One region of the uncultured Veillonella sp. genome, then DNA from elsewhere that is predicted to be linked to it. Evidence: riboswitches for the same ligand, from Rfam matches in the RefSeq annotation. Region 1 holds a riboswitch; each other region holds the start of a gene.

Evidence for each region. A riboswitch is a leader RNA that binds a small molecule or an ion and turns the genes downstream of it on or off. The one in region 1 is predicted to bind cobalamin.
Region 2: another riboswitch for cobalamin. It lies ahead of nikB (nickel ABC transporter permease); the one in region 1 lies ahead of RYO55_RS08065 (methylmalonyl-CoA mutase family protein).
Region 3: another riboswitch for cobalamin. It lies ahead of RYO55_RS04475 (methylmalonyl-CoA mutase family protein); the one in region 1 lies ahead of RYO55_RS08065 (methylmalonyl-CoA mutase family protein).

Annotation. Positions count from the first base shown of each region.
Region 1 covers NZ_CAUVFT010000030.1:8,449-14,760, reverse strand. Annotated here, with positions in the region: gene RYO55_RS08075 (DUF3829 domain-containing protein) at 1-178, shown strand, start outside; gene rarD (EamA family transporter RarD) at 279-1,175, opposite strand; cobalamin riboswitch at 1,378-1,553, shown strand; gene RYO55_RS08065 (methylmalonyl-CoA mutase family protein) at 1,842-4,004, shown strand; gene scpA (methylmalonyl-CoA mutase) at 4,009-6,201, shown strand; gene meaB (methylmalonyl Co-A mutase-associated GTPase MeaB) at 6,194-6,312, shown strand, end outside.
Region 2 covers NZ_CAUVFT010000010.1:31,080-37,391, forward strand. Annotated here, with positions in the region: gene argH (argininosuccinate lyase) at 1-225, shown strand, start outside; gene potE (putrescine-ornithine antiporter) at 815-2,146, shown strand; cobalamin riboswitch at 2,551-2,738, shown strand; gene nikB (nickel ABC transporter permease) at 2,883-3,821, shown strand; gene nikC (nickel transporter permease) at 3,821-4,642, shown strand; gene RYO55_RS04145 (ABC transporter substrate-binding protein) at 4,796-6,312, shown strand, end outside.
Region 3 covers NZ_CAUVFT010000011.1:30,253-36,564, forward strand. Annotated here, with positions in the region: gene RYO55_RS04465 (DUF3829 domain-containing protein) at 1-889, shown strand, start outside; gene rarD (EamA family transporter RarD) at 966-1,862, opposite strand; cobalamin riboswitch at 2,031-2,207, shown strand; gene RYO55_RS04475 (methylmalonyl-CoA mutase family protein) at 2,497-4,659, shown strand; gene scpA (methylmalonyl-CoA mutase) at 4,664-6,312, shown strand, end outside.

The DNA of each region.
Region 1 (6,312 bases):
GTCTAATGGCATTACTAGCTCTAATTATGATACTGTTAAGACCTCTGTAAACTCTACAATCGGTGCTATTCGCACTTATATGGGTTCAAAACAAGATAAGGACTATACTCGTATGGTTGAGGCTTATAACCATTATATTTCTAATATGAATACGACAAATATGAATGAGTTAGATTAATAAGATCTGAGTTTATTTACGTTAGACACGTGTAAAACGAACACATAAAAAGCTGTATTAAATGAGAATTCCATTTGATACAGCTTTTTGGTAATGTATTCTATTTTTTTATCTTAATACGTGTCGTCATTTGATTGGATAGGGTGAACAATACGAGTGCCACCCAGATACAGCCGAAGGCTATGAGTTGGGCTGTACCAAAGCTTTCACCAAAGTAGAAGATGGCCAAGAAGAAGCCCATGGTAGGGGATAGGTATTGTAAAAAGCCGAGTATGTTCAGTGGCAATAGGTGGGCACCGTATGAAAAGAGGATGAGCGGAATCGATGTGGTAAGGCCGGCGCCGATGAGGAGGAGACCGGTCGGTGTTAGGTTTTCGATAAAGGCCCACGAGGTGGTGTCCATAACCGCTAAATACCACAATGCCATCGGTGTGACGAGCCATGCCTCGAAGGCGATGCTCGAAAATGGATGGATGGTGAGTCGTTTCTTAACGGCTCCGTAGAGACTAAAGGAAACGGCTAGGATGATAGAGACGATGGGTAGAGTTCCCATTTGAACAGTCATGATGGCCACACCTAAGAATGCAATGGCAATACTCAGTTTTTGTGGCCATAGTAATCTTTCTTTATAGATTAGGATACCCAGCAATACATTGAGCAATGGATTGATGTAATAGCCAAGGCTCGTGTCGAGTACGTGTTGGTTCGTAACGGCCCAAATGTAGGTGAACCAGTTGATGCTGATAAGTATAGCAGCCAGTAATAGTAGACCTAATTGCGTAAGGTGGGTGCGTAAAAGTTGTATGTCCATACGCAGTTGTTGGCGCCCTGTGGCGATGACGAGGAAGAACATCCAAAATCCGGACCAGATGATGCGGTGCGATAGTACGGAAAAGGATGATACTTGGTTTAAAAGTGCCCAATAGAGGGGCAGTAAACCCCAAATTAAACAGCACAGCAATGTGGTGCTGAGACCTTTTTTATTTATATCATTCATGATGCGACCTCCTACTAGTAGACATATTATATCATGATGGTAGCGTAGCAACTTCAAATAACTTAGTTAATTCTCAAAAATTACATCTATGCATTTTCATCATTTTATATATGCATTAGTTATAACCTAAAATTTACTACTTATGATTAACTGTTATGTTCATTGACTTTGTGTATATTTTTACACTATAGTGGACTTAGAACAACGAATACAGAGAATAGGTGTCGCAAGACTTAATAGAGAAATCGGTACAAGCCGATGCGGTCCCGCCACTGTAAGGATGAGCCTGCTTTCAAAATGTCACTGGAGTAATCTGGGAAGGCGAAAGCGAGGCGTTGACTCCAAGCCAGGAGAACTGCCTATTTGATAATCACCGTTATGTACCTACGAGCGATAGGAAGGGGATTGAGGTATGCTTGCTACAGTCTTTGGCTACAGTGTTTTTAGTGTACCTTTCAATATGTAACCTTACGTGTCACTCTCGGGTGGCACGTTTTTTATTTGCCACGCTAGAGAGTCTGTTTCATATATGGCATAGGCTTAGTATAATTGGAGAAGCATCAGATTGATGAATAGTGTGTGCCTATGTAACTCATGTACAAAGCAACTTACTGGTACGGTGCGCTGTTCCCCTGTATGGTTTCAAGTTGAAAAGGAGGCACATATATGTCTGACAAAAAGACTTCAAAGGACGCTGAACGCGATTTACTGGCGCCTGTATCCTTTGATGAATTTGAGAAACCTACGTATGAACGATGGCAGGCTGAGGTTGAAAAGGCGTTAAAGGGTGGCGATTTCCATAAAAAAATGTTCACCAAAACTTATGAAGGTATTACGCTTCAACCGATTTATACACCTGCATTGCATCAGGACAAGATTCCTAAGGGCGTTTACCCTGGCGCAGGCGAGTTCCTACGTGGCACAAAAGCAAGCGGCTATATCAAAGATTCTTGGGGCGTATCTCAATATGTTGATGAATCCTTACCGAAGGATGCCAATCATGCAAGTTTATACGAAGTTGTGAAAGGCGGAACTATTCACAACATTCGTCTTGATGAAGCAACACGTCACGATCAAGACGTGCAAGTAGGCGCATCTGTTGGTGTAGGCGGGACATCCTTGTCCACAATGGATGATTGCAGCCAATTAATTGAACGATTTAATCTTAAGGAAAATCCTTTATACATCGAAACTGGCGCATCCGCAGCGATTTTGCTGGGGATGTTGTCGGCTACTGTGAAAGCTTCTAAAAAGCAAACATCCGATTTGAAAGGTCTAGTAGGTGCAGATCCTATCGGTGTGTGGGTTAAAGACGGTGCTTTGCATATGTCATTGGATACTGCTTTTGATGAAATGGCACATGCTGTTGTATGGGCTAAGGATCAAGCCCCTGAGCTTAAAACTGTGCTTGTATCCGGTGATGTATACGCTAATGGCGGTGCTAACGATGTGCAAGAGGTTGCCTATGCATTGGCAACAGCTGTTTGCTACGTGCGTCAATTGGCACAACGCAACATTGATATTCATACCATCGCTAAGAGCATGATGTTTACATTCTCCATGGGTGCAAATTTCTTTATGGAAATTGCTAAATTGCGTGCGTTGCGCGTGCTTTGGGCTCGCATTATGGAGGCTTTTGGTGCTGATGAAAGCGACCGTGCCGTTCATGTACACGGCAGAACATCTGCTTTCACAAAAACCGTATACGACCCATATGTAAACTTGTTGCGTAACACAACACAAGCATTCTCCGGCGTTGTAGGTGGTCTCAATAGCCTTGAAGTATCTCCATTTGACCAACCAATCCGCAAATCCGATGAATTCTCTCGTCGTATTGCTCGTAATATCCAAGTTATGTTGCAAACTGAATTTGAATTGCGTCAACCAGTTGACCCTGTAGGCGGTTCTTGGTATGTAGAAACCTTGGCTGCTGAACTCTGCGAAAAGATTTGGGATGAATTCCAAACTATTGAGTCTAAGGGTGGCATCATCGCTGCATTGAAGGAAGGTTATCCTCAAGCGCAAGTTAAAACGATTCTTAATGAACGCTTTAAAAACCTTGCATTCCGTAAGGATGTAGCGGTTGGTAACAACATGTACGCGAACATGACGGAAGAATTGCTTGATCCAAAACCTGAAAATCAAGAAACATTGCGTCAAAAACGGGTGGCTCATCTCGAAGAATACTTGGCAACGGCAAATCCAGAAGCGGTTGTAAAAGCCCAATCTACACTTGAAGCAAGCACAACAGAGCCAGGTGCATTGATTGGACTCATCGAACTTGGGGCATTACAAAAAATGACAATGCGTCAAATCCGTAAGGCCTTAGATGCTGGCGATATTTCGTCTGAAACAATTGAACCTATCACAGCTCATCGTTGGACTGAACAATTTGAAGCCCTTCGTATGCGTACGGAAAACTATAAACAACGTACAAAAGATAATGTGAAGGTATTCTTAGCGAATATGGGCCCTATTCCTCAACATAAACCTCGTGCGGACTTCTCCACAGGTTTCTTTGAAGTAGCAGCCTTCGAAGTAATCAAGAATGATGGTCATGAAACGACGGCTGATGCGGCAAAAGCGGCTCGTGAAAGTGGCGCTGATGTGGTAGTTATCTGTTCTACAGATGACACATATCCTGAATTAGTACCACCACTCGCTAAAGAATTGAAAGAAACTATGCCTCATGTAACGGTTATCTTGGCCGGTGCACCTTCTAAGGACCTTGAACCTGTATACCGTGAAGCGGGTGTAGATGATTTCATCTCTGTTCGCGCAAATTGCTACGAAATTCTACATGCGTTACAAGATAAGAAAGGGATGTGAGCTCATGTTTAAAAATCCAGACTTCTCCTCTCTTGGCTTGGAATCTCAGACAGCAACATCTCGCGATGCATGGCTTGCTGAACTTCAAAAAGAAACAGGAAAAAGCTTTGAAGAGTTATACAATACGACGATGGAACAGATCCAGGTGAAACCGCTCTATACGGAGATGGATTATGAAGGAATGACACACCTTGACTACATGGCCGGTGTGCCTCCGTATTTGCGCGGACCTTATTCCACGATGTATGTAACGCGTCCTTGGACAGTACGTCAGTACGCTGGTTTCTCCACAGCGGAAGAATCCAATGCGTTCTATCGTCGTAACTTGGCAGCGGGCCAAAAGGGTTTGTCTATCGCCTTTGACCTTGCTACTCACCGTGGTTATGACTCCGATCATCCTCGTGTAGTAGGTGACGTTGGTAAAGCGGGTGTTGCGGTAGACTCCATCCTCGACATGGAAATTTTATTCTCCGGTATCCCCCTTGATCAAATGTCTGTATCCATGACCATGAATGGCGCCGTATTGCCAGTAATGGCGTTCTACATCTTGGCTGGTGAAGAACAAGGTGTAGATAAAAAGGTTATGGCTGGTACAATCCAAAATGATATCTTGAAAGAGTTCATGGTACGTAATACTTATATTTATCCTCCAGCTACGTCCATGCGCATTATCGGCGATATCTTTGCGTATACATCCCAGTACATGCCTAAGTTCAATAGTATCTCCATTTCCGGCTACCATATGCAAGAAGCGGGCGCTACTGCGGATATCGAATTAGGTTACACATTGGCCGATGGTCTCGAATATATCCGTACCGGTGTTAATGCGGGACTTCACGTTGACCAGTTCGCACCACGCTTGTCCTTCTTCTGGGCAATCGGTAAAAACTACTTCATGGAAGTGGCAAAAATGCGTGCAGCTCGTATGTTGTGGGCTAAGATTATCAATAGTTTCGGCTCTGAAAATCCTAAATCCATGGCACTTCGTACACATAGCCAAACATCTGGTTGGTCTCTTACAGAACAAGATCCGTTCAACAACGTGGCTCGTACATGTATGGAAGCGATGGGCGCGGCTTTGGGCCATACGCAATCTCTACATACGAATGCGCTTGACGAAGCCATTGCGTTGCCTACGGACTTCTCCGCACGTATTGCGCGTAATACTCAGCTTTACATCCAAGATGAAACTAAGGTATGTAAGGTTATCGACCCATGGGGCGGTTCCTACTATGTAGAAGCGTTGACAGATGAATTGATTCGTCGCGCTTGGGGTCATATTCAAGAAATCGAATCTCTTGGCGGTATGGCGAAAGCTATCGATACAGGGCTTCCTAAGATGCGTATCGAAGAAGCTGCTGCACGTCGCCAAGCTCGTATCGACTCTGGTCGTGAAGCGATTATTGGTATCAACAAATATCGTCTAGATAAAGAAGACCCATTGGATATCCTCGACGTAGATAACACGGCTGTACGGGAAGCGCAAATTCGTCGTCTCGAACAATTGCGTGCTAACCGAGATGAAGAAAAAGTTCAATCCTGTCTTGAAGCGATCACAAAGGCTACAGAATCGGGCGAAGGCAACTTGCTTGCTCTTGCGCTTGAAGCGGCTCGTGCCCGTGCATCCTTGGGTGAAATTTCCTTTGCTGTTGAAAAGGTATGCGGTCGTCATAAAGCGGTTATTCGCTCTATTTCCGGTGTATACTCTAGTGAATTTGAAGATGACGATGTAATCAAAGAAGTACGTCAAATGGCGGATAACTTTGAAGAACTCGAAGGTCGTCGTCCTCGTATCATGATTGCGAAGATGGGCCAAGACGGTCATGACCGTGGTGCCAAAGTTATCGCTACATCCTTCGCGGACATGGGCTTTGACGTGGATATCGGACCTTTGTTCCAAACTCCAGAAGAAACAGCACAAGATGCGGTGGATAATGACGTTCATATTGTCGGATTTAGTTCTCTTGCGGCGGGGCATAAGACATTATTGCCTCAACTTGTAGAGGAACTCAACAAGCGGGGCCGTGGAGATATTTTAGTTGCCATCGGCGGCGTAATCCCTGCTCAGGACTATGAATTCCTACGCGAACATGGCGCAGTGGCTATCTTTGGCCCTGGTACAGTTTTGCCTGTAGCGGCTAAAAAATTACTAGAAACATTGACTAGCCACGTTCAAGAAGAAGAGTCTGATGACTGATACTTATCGTCCCGATTGGGTGCCAGAAGAAGCTAAGAAAGATGATACTTATGCGTGCCGCGTAATGAAAGGCGTCAAAGAAATGCACGATGGCCTTTTATCTAGCTCCGC
Region 2 (6,312 bases), on a different contig from region 1:
CTTCTTGATTTATCCGTAGAGGACTTCAAAGCTATTTCCAACCGTTTTGATGCTGATATTCTTGACGCTATCTCCATCGAAGCTTGTGTTGCAGGTCGTAATAACTATTCTGGTACGGCTCCAGAATGTGTGGAACGACAACGTAATAATGGTAAAATTATTATCGCTGCTGAGGAAAAACAAATTGCTGAATGGAAAGCAATCGTTGAATCTGTACAAGAGTAGAACTTAGTGCGGAATAAGCAGTAGATAAAAATAAAGAATAGTTATCAATAAAATCTGAAAAAATAAGATCGATATACATATAAGGATTTCATTAAGGGGCTAATATTGCCTATTATACTTATATGTATATCGATTTTTTATTTAAAAGCTAGACGATACCTATAAATCCCATAATTCTAATTGATAATTAACTATTAAAATGATGCATTTGCGTGTACACATATAGTGGACTGTGAGGAAATAATAGTCTTGTACTAGGACACTATAACCGTGATAGATAGGAAAAATTACATCTATACACAGAATAAAATAGGGTAAAAATATACTTTGCCGCAATTAAAATGAATTCTCTTCGTTTTAGTTGATAAATTACCTATAATTTATTCAATTCGTGTAATATGCCTTGTCCGCCAATAAAGTACTTTTATTTTGGTTTCATAGGTGTTATTATTTAACTCGTAATAAGAATAAAAACGGTAAATTCACATTCAAGCCCATCACAGCACGAACTGGATTTACTTAGCGGTATATATATTTTAAGTGAATTATGGACGAGAAAAAATTCACCTTAGTGAAAGGGGATTGATACATGAAAACCACCGCTAAAAAAATGTCTGTATTCCAGCTAACCACAATGGTAGCAGCCAATATGCTAGGAGCTGGGATCATTATGTTACCAACTAATTTGGCTCAAGTTGGTACTATTTCAGTTTTATCTTGGCTCGTGACAGCTGTGGGTGCGCTTTTACTAGCGTATATTTTTGCTCAAGCGGGTATGTTCTCCCAAAAACAAGGGGGCATGGGCGGTTATGCAGAACATCGCTTCGGTAAAACTGGACATTTTATGGCGAGCTATGCTTACAGCATATCTCTCATCATTGCTAATATCGCCATCGCGGTATCTGCCGTAGGTTATGGCGCAGCTTTCTTTGGTGTTGACCTCAATGCGACACAAACAAGTCAAGTAACAATTGTGCTCTTGTGGTTTGCAGCGATTTTAAACTTTAGAGGTAATCGCTTTACAGGTCGACTCAGCAACATGACTATTTGGGGTTCTATTATTCCGGTTTTATTAATCGGTACAATTGGCTGGCATTGGTTCGATCCATCTATCTATTGGGCGGCATGGAACCCAAATGATCTTCCGCTTTATGATGCGGTAAAACAATCTATTTCCCTAACTTTATGGGGCTTCCTAGGGTTTGAGTCCGCAGCGGCTAATGCTGATGCTGTTGAGAATCCAAAGAAAAATGTACCTATCGCTACAGTGGCAGGTACATTAGCAGTGGCAGTGGTTTATATCTTGTCCACAAACGTTATGGCAGGTATTGTGCCGAACGTTGACTTATTAAATTCTAACGCACCATTCGGCTTGACATTCGTATACATGTTCAATGATACTATTGCGAACATCGTTATGGCTGCTATGGTTATTTCTTGCTTTGGTGCTTTACTTTGTTGGCAATTCACATTGTCCCGTGTATTCAAAAGCGCAGCAGAATATGGTTACTTCCCTAAAATATTTGCCCGTGTAAATAGCAAAGATGCTCCTGTTCGTGGCGTATTGATTTTACTCGCTGTTGAAACATTACTTACTTTGTTCACTGCAAGCGAATCCTTGCGTGAGCAATTTGAAATCTTAGTAAACTTAGCGGTTGTAACTAACGTAGTACCGTATGTATTGTGCATTTTGGCAGTACCTACAATGATGCGTATGGCTGGCGTAGCTGAAAGTCGTATTAAACGCTCTAATTACTTGTTCGGTATAGGCGTTCTTTATTGTCTATATGCAATCTACGCATGTGGTTTTGATGCTATGGTAGGTAGTGCGGTGGCAGTAAGCATAGGTTTGGTGATTTATGTTTTGCGTAAAGCGTGGGATACACGCAGAGCACACCGCTTACAACAAAGTATTGATTAACTGAATATATCTCGTCTTATTAGAGGCTATTACTTGGTAATAGCCTCTTTTTTTATCATAATCATGCATTAGACTTATAATTAATGCGAGCCAGATATGAAAAAACATAAAGAGTATTATTATTAATCAAATTTTCGCTGTGTATAAAAAGATTTTATAATAAAGTTTTACATTGTTTTATTATTATTAAAATTAATATATATACCGTCATATACAGTAAATATAAATAAAAAATTATTTATATAAGTTAATTTATATAATTTTATGCAGGATTATGAATTTAATCACTAATTAATATTTTTTATCAGTATAAAAACTATATTGAAAATACGCGAAATACATATACCCATAAGGGGTATATGTATTGCAAATAGAGTATTAATATAGTATATTTATAATCGATAAAAATGAATGAACTAGTGAGTGTCGGTATTTACCGAGCGTAAAAGAGGAAAATGGGTGAAAAACCCATACTATGCAAATAGCTGTAATGAGGAGCAAGGTTTCATTATAGGGTCACTGGGAAACTGGGAAGGCCGAAATGTTGCGATGAATCAAAGTCAGAAAGCCTGCTCTAAAGGCATGGTATGCATATGCTGTGCTTAATTTAGGTTAGTCGGGCGACTAGCCTTTTTTCGTTCCCTAGCCTTTAAGCTTCAACGCTATATAAAAAAGCTAGTACCATTAGTTTGTCATTTGAATTGTTGTTAGTGTTTAGAGAGTTTAGGAGGCGCCTATGGGCAAACGCTTTGTCAAACAATTGGGGCAATTTATTGTTACCTTGTTTGGCATCACATTTTTGACATTTTGTCTCACCTATTTAGCACCAGGTGACCCAGTAACGATGTTACTTGAAACGGCAGATACTATCGTATCTCAGGAGCTTATCGATGAAACTCGAGCTCAGCTTGGGTTAGATAAACCATTTGTAGTACAGTATGCAAACTGGGTCGTCAATGTCGCACAAGGTGATTTGGGGATGAGTTATTCTGCTAAAAAACCAGTAGTAGATCGTATGTTGGAGGCTTTACCAGGTACATTAATGTTAGCGGGTACGGCTTTAGTATTTACGCTGCTCTATGCATTGCCTGCAGGTATTATAAGCGCCTTAAATCGTAACAAATGGGTTGATTATGTGTTGAGATTTCTATCTTTCGTAGGCGTATCTATGCCTACGTTTTGGTTAGGTCTTATACTGATTTACATCTTCGGTCTTAAATTAGGCCTTGTACCGATTGCATCCTCTCGCGTGACTGCGTCTGGTGTTATTTTGCCCGCTATTACTTTGGCAGTTGTTGTTGGGTCTAAATACATGCGTCAAGTGCGGCTCGTTATCCTTGAGGAAATGCAAAAGGATTATGTTATTGGCGCTCGTGCTCGCGGTGTTAGTGAGATAAAAATTTTATTCGGTCATATTTTACCTAATGCGGTGTTACCACTCATCACTATTCTTGGTGTTCTTATCGGTTGGTTACTAGGTGGTGTGGCAGTCGTAGAAATGGTATTCTCTTGGCCGGGACTTGGGAATATGGCAATTTATGCTATTACCATGCGCGATTATCCATTGATCGAAGGTTTTGTGTTGTGGGTTGCTTTAGCATATATGTGTATTAACGCATTGGTTGATGCATCATATATCTTATTAGACCCTAGATTGAAAAGGGAGAGAGCATAATGGCAGAATTTATTCAAAAACATAAATTGTTCTCTTTCTATAGTGGGTTGATGATTATCATTGTTCTCATCGCTATCTTTGCACCCTGGCTTGCACCGGGCGATGCTTTCACCTCAAATATAAGTCAGGCATTGCAAGCACCAAGCAGCCAACATTGGTTTGGTACAGATAAATTAGGACGTGATGTATTATCTCGTATCATTTACGGTACTCAATTATCCTTGTTCATGGGCGTATCCATCGTCGTTATCATGGTGAGTATTGGTACTATCATCGGTGCTATAGCAGGCTATTTCGGCGGCAAAGTCGAAATGGTTCTCATGCGCCTAGCTGATATTATGTTATCCTTTCCAGGTGTTGTTTTAGCCATCGCTATTGCTGGTATTTTGGGTGGTAGCATTGTGAATACGATTTTGGCCTTATCTGTAGTAGGTTGGGCAAAATATGCTCGTTTAGTACGTTCTATGACGTTAAAAGTACGTGGTGAAGAATATGTAACGGCTGCGGTTATGATGGGGGCGTCTACGGCAACTATCTTAAGACGACATATTATTCCTAATATTATGCCTCTTGTTGTTACTACAGGTGCACTTGATATTGGGGCCATCATGATTGAGGTGGCAGGGCTTTCCTTCCTTGGTTTTGGTGCACAGCCACCAACACCTGAATGGGGCCTTATGCTTAACGAAGGCCGCCAGTACTTGCAAACAAGTCCATGGCTTATGGTATTCCCTGGTATGTCGATCTTAATCGTGGTATCTATTTTTAATCTTTGGTCTGATTCCTTACGAGATGTAGTGGATCCAAAAAATCAAGGATAAAATTGTTTTTACCTTCATAAATTTGAATCTTTATTTAGTGAAAGTTTCATTATGACTGGTAAGAAATTATGGTTTTTCCATCACAACTATTTTAGATAGTGATGATGTTAAATGTTTTTATGATTTACATATAGTTGTAAAAGGAGATTTTAAATGAAAAAATCTTGGAAAAAGGCTCTATTAGCAGGTCTTAGTATTGTAATGATGGGTTCCTTCATAGCAGGTTGTGGATCTGATAATAATGGTGCTGCTAACAAAGATGTATTAAAAGTAGGCGTTACTAACTTCGCATCCACATTAGAACCTACAGAAAACTTCTTCGCATGGGTTGTAATGCGCTATGGTGTAGGTGAAACATTGGCTAAGTTTGACGAACAAATGAAACCTCAACCATGGATTGCATCTAAATGGGAAGTATCCCCAGACCATAAAACGTGGACTTTCACAATCAATGACAAAGTAAAATTCTCCAACGGTAAAAAGGTTGATGCTGCAGCTGTTAAAGCATCTATCGAACGTGCTTTTGAAAAATCCAATCGTGCAAAAACGTTCTTTGAATATGATTCCATCGAAGCAAATGGTCAACAATTGGTAATTCATACGACGAAAGAATATCCTAATATGCCTGGTCTTTTGGCCGATCCATTATTCTTAATTGTTGATGTCCAAGCTGAAAAAGATGGCCGTAACTTTGCGAAGGAAGGCCCTATCGGTACAGGCCCATATGTAGTTAAATCCTTCACTAAAGAACGTGCTGAAATGGCTGCGAACGAAAACTACTGGGATGGTACAGTACCATTTAAAACTGTAGAAATTCCTTCCATCGATGACCCTAATACTCGCGCTATAAGCTTACAATCTGGCGACGTAGATATGGCTGTTAACATCGGCCCTGGTGAAATTGGTTTATTCCAAGGCAATGATAAATTCAAAGTAGATGAAATCGCATCTCTTCGTGTCGTATTGGCCCGTATTAATCAAAAAGGTATTCTTGGGGATGACAAAGTTCGTGCTGCAGTTATCTCTGCAACAGACCGTAAAAACTATGCTGATGTATTGTTAAAAGGTACATTTATTCCTGGTTCTGCTCCAATTCCACCATCCATGGACTATGGCTTCAACGATTTGAAAGATCCTAATGCGTATAATCCTGAACGTTCTAAACAATTGTTGGCTGAAGATGGTTGGAAAGATACTGATGGCGATGGGATCCTTGATAAAGATGGCAAACCATTAACATTCAACTTCGTAGTATATAACTCTCGTGCAGAATTACCACTTTACGCAGAAGCTGTTCAAGCAGATCTCAAAAAAGTTGGTATCGATATGAAAATTAAAACAGTTGACTACAACTTGATCGATAAAATGGGTCAAGATGGCGACTATGATATGCTTATTTCCAACATCGTAACGGCTAATACAGGCGATCCAATCTGGTTCTTGGCTAACTACTGGCATACAAATGACAATGGTTCCAACCCTCAAAACGGTTCTGGTTATTCCAATCCACAAGTTGACCAATTGTTAGATGCAGCTGAAACAGAATTCGATCCTGCAAAACGTCGTGAATACGCAATCCAAATTCAACAATTATTGATGAATGATGGTGCTGCATTATTCTTAGGTTATCCTAAAACTAACATTGTTACTGGTTCTTACTTGAAAGGTGC
Region 3 (6,312 bases), on a different contig from region 1:
TGGTAAAAGGGTAGCAATGGCTGTGTTGTGTGCGGCGACATTAACATCCCCATTATTTTTGAGCGGTTGTAGTATGTCAGAGTTATGGCAGGGTACTGAACAGAGCCGTAAGGAAATTGCGCAACGGTCTGAGCAAGATCAGGTGCAGTTATTTAATCAATATGTGAAAGCTGTAAGCCGATACAATCGCATGGCTGTAATGTTTGATTATGCGAATACGCCAACTCTTAATGAGTTAAAAGCTGGGCAGCATTTAACTGTTTTTAATGCGCCGAACTTTAAGCAGCTACAAAAAGAATTAGAAGAGGCTAAGCAAGCCGGTATTCCTTATGATGAAATGAAGGAGCCTTTAGATAAGTTGCTTTCAAAATTGAATGAAATTACACCGGTGGCCGAAGAGCTCGATGCATACTATAAATCTAAAGGGTATACCACAGATAACTATGCTAAGGAGCAACAATTAGGTCCTAAATATGTTCAATTGTATGAACAATTTGTTCCTGTTTATGCTGACTTTGATAATGTTATGCATAAAATCAATACGGAGCGCTTGCAACAACGGTTACAACAATTGCGTGATGCAGGCAAGAAAAATGCAGCTGCAGCACAAGAGGTTCATTTGCGACTTACTGCGGTCCTAGAAAAGATTGATAGTGAAAAACAACTAGATGTAAATGCTATCAATCAAGAGTTGCAAGCTATTGGTGATGTATCAAATGGCATTACTAGTCCTAAGTATGATTCTGTTAAGACTTCTGTAAACTCTACAATTGGTGCAATTCGTACCTATATGGGATCAAAACAAGATAACGACTATAATCGTATGATTGAGGCCTATAACCATTATATTTCTAATATGAATACGACCAATATGAATGAGTTAGATTAATAAGTCTATATAAAAGAAAGCTGTATCAAATGAGAATGTCATTTGATACAGCTTTTTAGTTGATATACGATATATCTTACTTTTTTAGGCTAATACGCGTTGTAATTTGGCTTGATAAGGAAAATAATACTAAGGCTATCCAGATACAACCGAAGGCGATCATTTGTGGTGTGCCAAAGCTTTCACCAAAGTAAAAGATGGCTAGCAACAAGGCAATGGTAGGGGATACATATTGCAGGAAGCCTAGTAGGTTGAGCGGCAATAGTTGCGCACCATAGGAGAATAGCACCAATGGAACAGATGTAGTTAGACCGCAGGCTATGAGCAGAATGGATGTATACCAGTCTGTACTGAAATAAGACCATACTGTATTATCGATCATGGTCGTATATAGTAAGGCTAGCGGTGTTAATAGCCAGGCCTCAAAGGCGATGCTCGTAAAGGGAGAGATGAGTAGTTTCTTTTTTACGGCCCCATAAAGACCGAAGGAAACGGCGAGGATCATCGATACCAACGGCAAGGATCCTACTTGATAGGTGAGTAAGGCGATGCCGATGGTAGCGATAAGGACACTCAGCTTTTTTGGTATAGATAGAACCTCTTTAAATAGGATGACACCTAATACTACATTGAAGAGTGGGTTGATGTAATAGCCAAGGCTCGTGTTCATAACTTGATTATTGGCGATGGCCCAAATGTAGGTGAACCAGTTTACGCTGATGATGACTGCCGCAACTAAAAGTAGGAATAGTTGTGAACGTTGTTCTTTTAGTAATTGAAAGTCCTTTTTAAATTGTTTAAAATGTAGGCCAAATACAACGATAGCCATGCAAATACCTGACCAGATAATGCGCTGTGCCAGTATATTATACGGTGAAACATGGTTTAATAATGCCCAATATAGAGGGAGTAAGCCCCAAATTATATAACAACTAAGGGCTGTGATTAACCCTTTTTTACTTGTATGGTCCATAATGCCTCCTCGTGATAGCACTTATTATATCATTAATTCTTAAATTCTTAACCCATGCGTTTTAGTTATTACATATGATTTTCAGTTATAACTTTGGTTTTGGTACTTATGATTAAATGTTATGTTCATTGACTTTGTGCATATTGTTACACTATATTGGACTTAGAACAACGAATATAGAGAATAGGTGTCGTAAGACTTAATAGAGAAATCGGTATAAGCCGATGCGGTCCCGCCACTGTAAGGATGAGCCTGCTTTCATATATGTCACTGGAGTAATCTGGGAAGGCGAAAGCGAGGTGATGATCCCGAGCCAGGAGAACTGCCTATTTGATAATCACCGTTATGTACCTACGAGCGATAGGAAGGGGATTGGGGTATGCTGTCTACAGTATTTTTTAGTGTACCTTTCAATAAGAAACCTTACGTGTCACTTTAGGTGGCACGTTTTTTATTGCCCTTAGAGTGGATGTTGAGTATATGCGTCAAGTTTTATAGACATTAAACCGATGGACACATTTTGAGGTTGATGTGGTCCAATAAGATAAAGCTCGAGTGATTCATATATCTAACAATTCGCAGGTACGGTGCGCTGTTTCTCGGTATGGTTTCGAGTTGAAAAGGAGGCACATATATGTCTGACAAAAAGACTTCAAAGGATGCTGAACGTGATTTATTAGCACCTGTATCCTTTGATGAGTTTAAGAAACCTACGTATGAACAATGGCAGGCCGAGGTTGAAAAAGCGTTAAAAGGTGGCGACTTCCATAAGAAGATGTTCACTAAAACCTATGAGGGAATTACGTTACAACCAATTTACACGCCTGCATTGCATGGAGAAAAAATTCCAAAGGGTGTATATCCTGGAGCAGGTGAGTTCCTACGTGGCACAAAGGCAAGTGGGTATATTAAAGACTCTTGGGGCGTATCCCAATATGTAGACGAATCCTTTCCTAAGGATGCTAACCATGCAAGTTTATACGAAATTGTAAAAGGTGGCACCATTCACAATATTCGCCTTGATGAAGCAACACGCCATGATCAAGATGTGCAAGTAGGCGCAGCTGTTGGTATCGGCGGTACATCTCTGTCTACTATGGATGATTGTAGCCAATTGATTGAACGTTTTAATTTAAAGGAAAATCCTTTATACATTGAAACAGGTGCTTCTGCAGCTATCTTGCTCGGTATGTTAGCCGCTACGGTGAAAGGCTCTAAAAAACAGACCTCTGACTTGAAAGGTCTCGTTGGCGCAGACCCTATTGGTGTTTGGGCTAAAGATGGTACATTGCATATGTCTTTAGATACAGCCTTTGATGAAATGGCACATACTGTTGTATGGGCTAAAGAACAAGCTCCAGAGCTTAAAACTGTACTTGTATCTGGCGATGTATACGCTAATGGTGGCGCTAATGATGTGCAAGAGGTTGCCTATGCATTGGCAACAGCAGTTTGCTATGTGCGTCAATTAGCACAACGGAACATCGATATTCATACTATTGCTAAAAGCATGATGTTTACATTCTCCTTGGGGGCAAACTTCTTCATGGAAATTGCTAAACTACGTGCATTGCGCGTGCTTTGGGCGCGCATTATGGAGGCCTTTGGTGCAGAAGAAGCTGACCGTGCCGTTCATGTACACGGCAGAACATCGGCTTTCACAAAGACCGTATACGATCCGTATGTAAATCTGTTGCGTAACACGACACAGGCATTCTCCGGCGTTGTAGGCGGTTTGAATAGCCTTGAAGTATCTCCATTTGACCAACCAATTCGCAAAGCTGACGACTTCTCTCGCCGTATTGCCCGTAACATCCAAGTTATGTTGCAAACTGAATTCGAGTTGCGTCAACCTGTGGACCCTGTAGGCGGTTCCTGGTATGTGGAAACATTGGCAGCCGAATTATGTGAAAAAATTTGGGCTGAGTTCCAAACTATTGAGGCTAAAGGTGGTATCGTAGCAGCTTTGAAAGAAGGCTATCCACAAGCTCAAGTTAAAGCTGTTCTTGACGAACGCTTCAAAAACCTTGCATTCCGCAGAGATGTGGCTGTAGGTAATAACATGTATGCGAACATGACTGAAGAATTGCTTGATCCAAAACCAGAAAATCAAGAAACATTGCGTCAAAAACGGGTTGCTCAAATCGAGGAGTACTTGGCAAGTGCGGAGCCAGATGCGGTTGTGAAAGCACAGGCTACCCTAGAAGCAGGTACTACAGAGCCAGGCGCTTTGATTGGTCTTATTGAACTCGGTGCATTACAAAAATTAACAATACGTCAAATCCGGAAGGCTTTAGATGCTGGTGATATTGCTTCCGAAACCATTGAATCCATTGCAGCTCATCGCTGGACTGAACAGTTTGAAGCACTTCGCATGCGCACTGAGAATTATAAACAACGTACGAAAGATAATGTGAAGGTATTCTTGGCCAATATGGGCCCAATCCCTCAACATAAACCTCGGGCGGACTTCTCCACAGGCTTCTTCGAAGTAGGTGCTTTTGAAGTTATCAAAAATGATGGTCATGAAACAACGGCTGATGCTGCGAAAGCTGCTCGTGAAAGTGGTGCTGATGTTGTCGTTATCTGTTCTACAGATGATACATATCCAGAATTGGTACCACCACTTGCTAAGGAATTGAAAGAAACTATGCCGAATGTAACGGTTATTTTAGCAGGGGCACCTCCTAAGGACTTAGAACCTGTGTACCGTGAAGCTGGCGTGGACGACTTCATTTCTGTTCGTGCAAATTGTTACGAAATCTTGAATAAGTTACAAGATAAGAAAGGGATGTGAGCTCATGTTTAAAAATCCAGACTTCTCCTCTCTTGGCTTGGAATCTCAGACAGCAACATCTCGCGATGCATGGCTTGCTGAACTTCAAAAAGAAACAGGAAAAAGCTTTGAAGAGTTATACAATACGACGATGGAACAGATCCAGGTGAAACCGCTCTATACGGAGATGGATTATGAAGGAATGACACACCTTGACTACATGGCCGGTGTGCCTCCGTATTTGCGCGGACCTTATTCCACGATGTATGTAACGCGTCCTTGGACAGTACGTCAGTACGCTGGTTTCTCCACAGCGGAAGAATCCAATGCGTTCTATCGTCGTAACTTGGCAGCGGGCCAAAAGGGTTTGTCTATCGCCTTTGACCTTGCTACTCACCGTGGTTATGACTCCGATCATCCTCGTGTAGTAGGTGACGTTGGTAAAGCGGGTGTTGCGGTAGACTCCATCCTCGACATGGAAATTTTATTCTCCGGTATCCCCCTTGATCAAATGTCTGTATCCATGACCATGAATGGCGCCGTATTGCCAGTAATGGCGTTCTACATCTTGGCTGGTGAAGAACAAGGTGTAGATAAAAAGGTTATGGCTGGTACAATCCAAAATGATATCTTGAAAGAGTTCATGGTACGTAATACTTATATTTATCCTCCAGCTACGTCCATGCGCATTATCGGCGATATCTTTGCGTATACATCCCAGTACATGCCTAAGTTCAATAGTATCTCCATTTCCGGCTACCATATGCAAGAAGCGGGCGCTACTGCGGATATCGAATTAGGTTACACATTGGCCGATGGTCTCGAATATATCCGTACCGGTGTTAATGCGGGACTTCACGTTGACCAGTTCGCACCACGCTTGTCCTTCTTCTGGGCAATCGGTAAAAACTACTTCATGGAAGTGGCAAAAATGCGTGCAGCTCGTATGTTGTGGGCTAAGATTATCAATAGTTTCGGCTCTGAAAATCCTAAATCCATGGCACTTCGTACACATAGCCAAACATCTGGTTGGTCTCTTACAGAACAAGATCCGTTCAACAACGTGGCTCGTACATGTATGGAAGCGATGGGCGCGGCTTTGGGCCATACGCAATCTCTACATACGAATGCGCTTGACGAAGCCATTGCGTTGCCTACGGACTTCTCCGCACGTATTGCGCGTAATACTCAGCTTTACATCCAAGATGAAACTAAGGTATGTAAGGTTATCGACCCATGGGGCGGTTCCTACTATGTAGAAGCGTTGACAGATGAATTGATTCGTCGCGCTTGGGGTCATATTCAAGAAATCGAATCTCTTGGCGGTATGGCGAAAGCTATCGATACAGGGCTTCCTAAGATGCGTATCGAAGAAGCTGCTGCACGTCGCCAAGCTCGTATCGACTCTGGTCGTGAAGCGATTATTGGTATCAACAAATATCGTCTAGATAAAGAAGACCCATTGGATATCCTCGACGTAGATAACACGGCTGTACGGGAAGCGCAAATTCGTCGTCTCGAACAATTGCGTGCTAACCGAGATGAAGAAAAAGTTCAATCCTGTCTTGAAGCGATCACAAAGGCTACAGAATCGGGCGAAGGCAACTTGCTTGCTCTTGCGCTTGAAGCGGCTCGTGCCCGTGCATCCTTGGGTGAAATTTCCTTTGCTGTTGA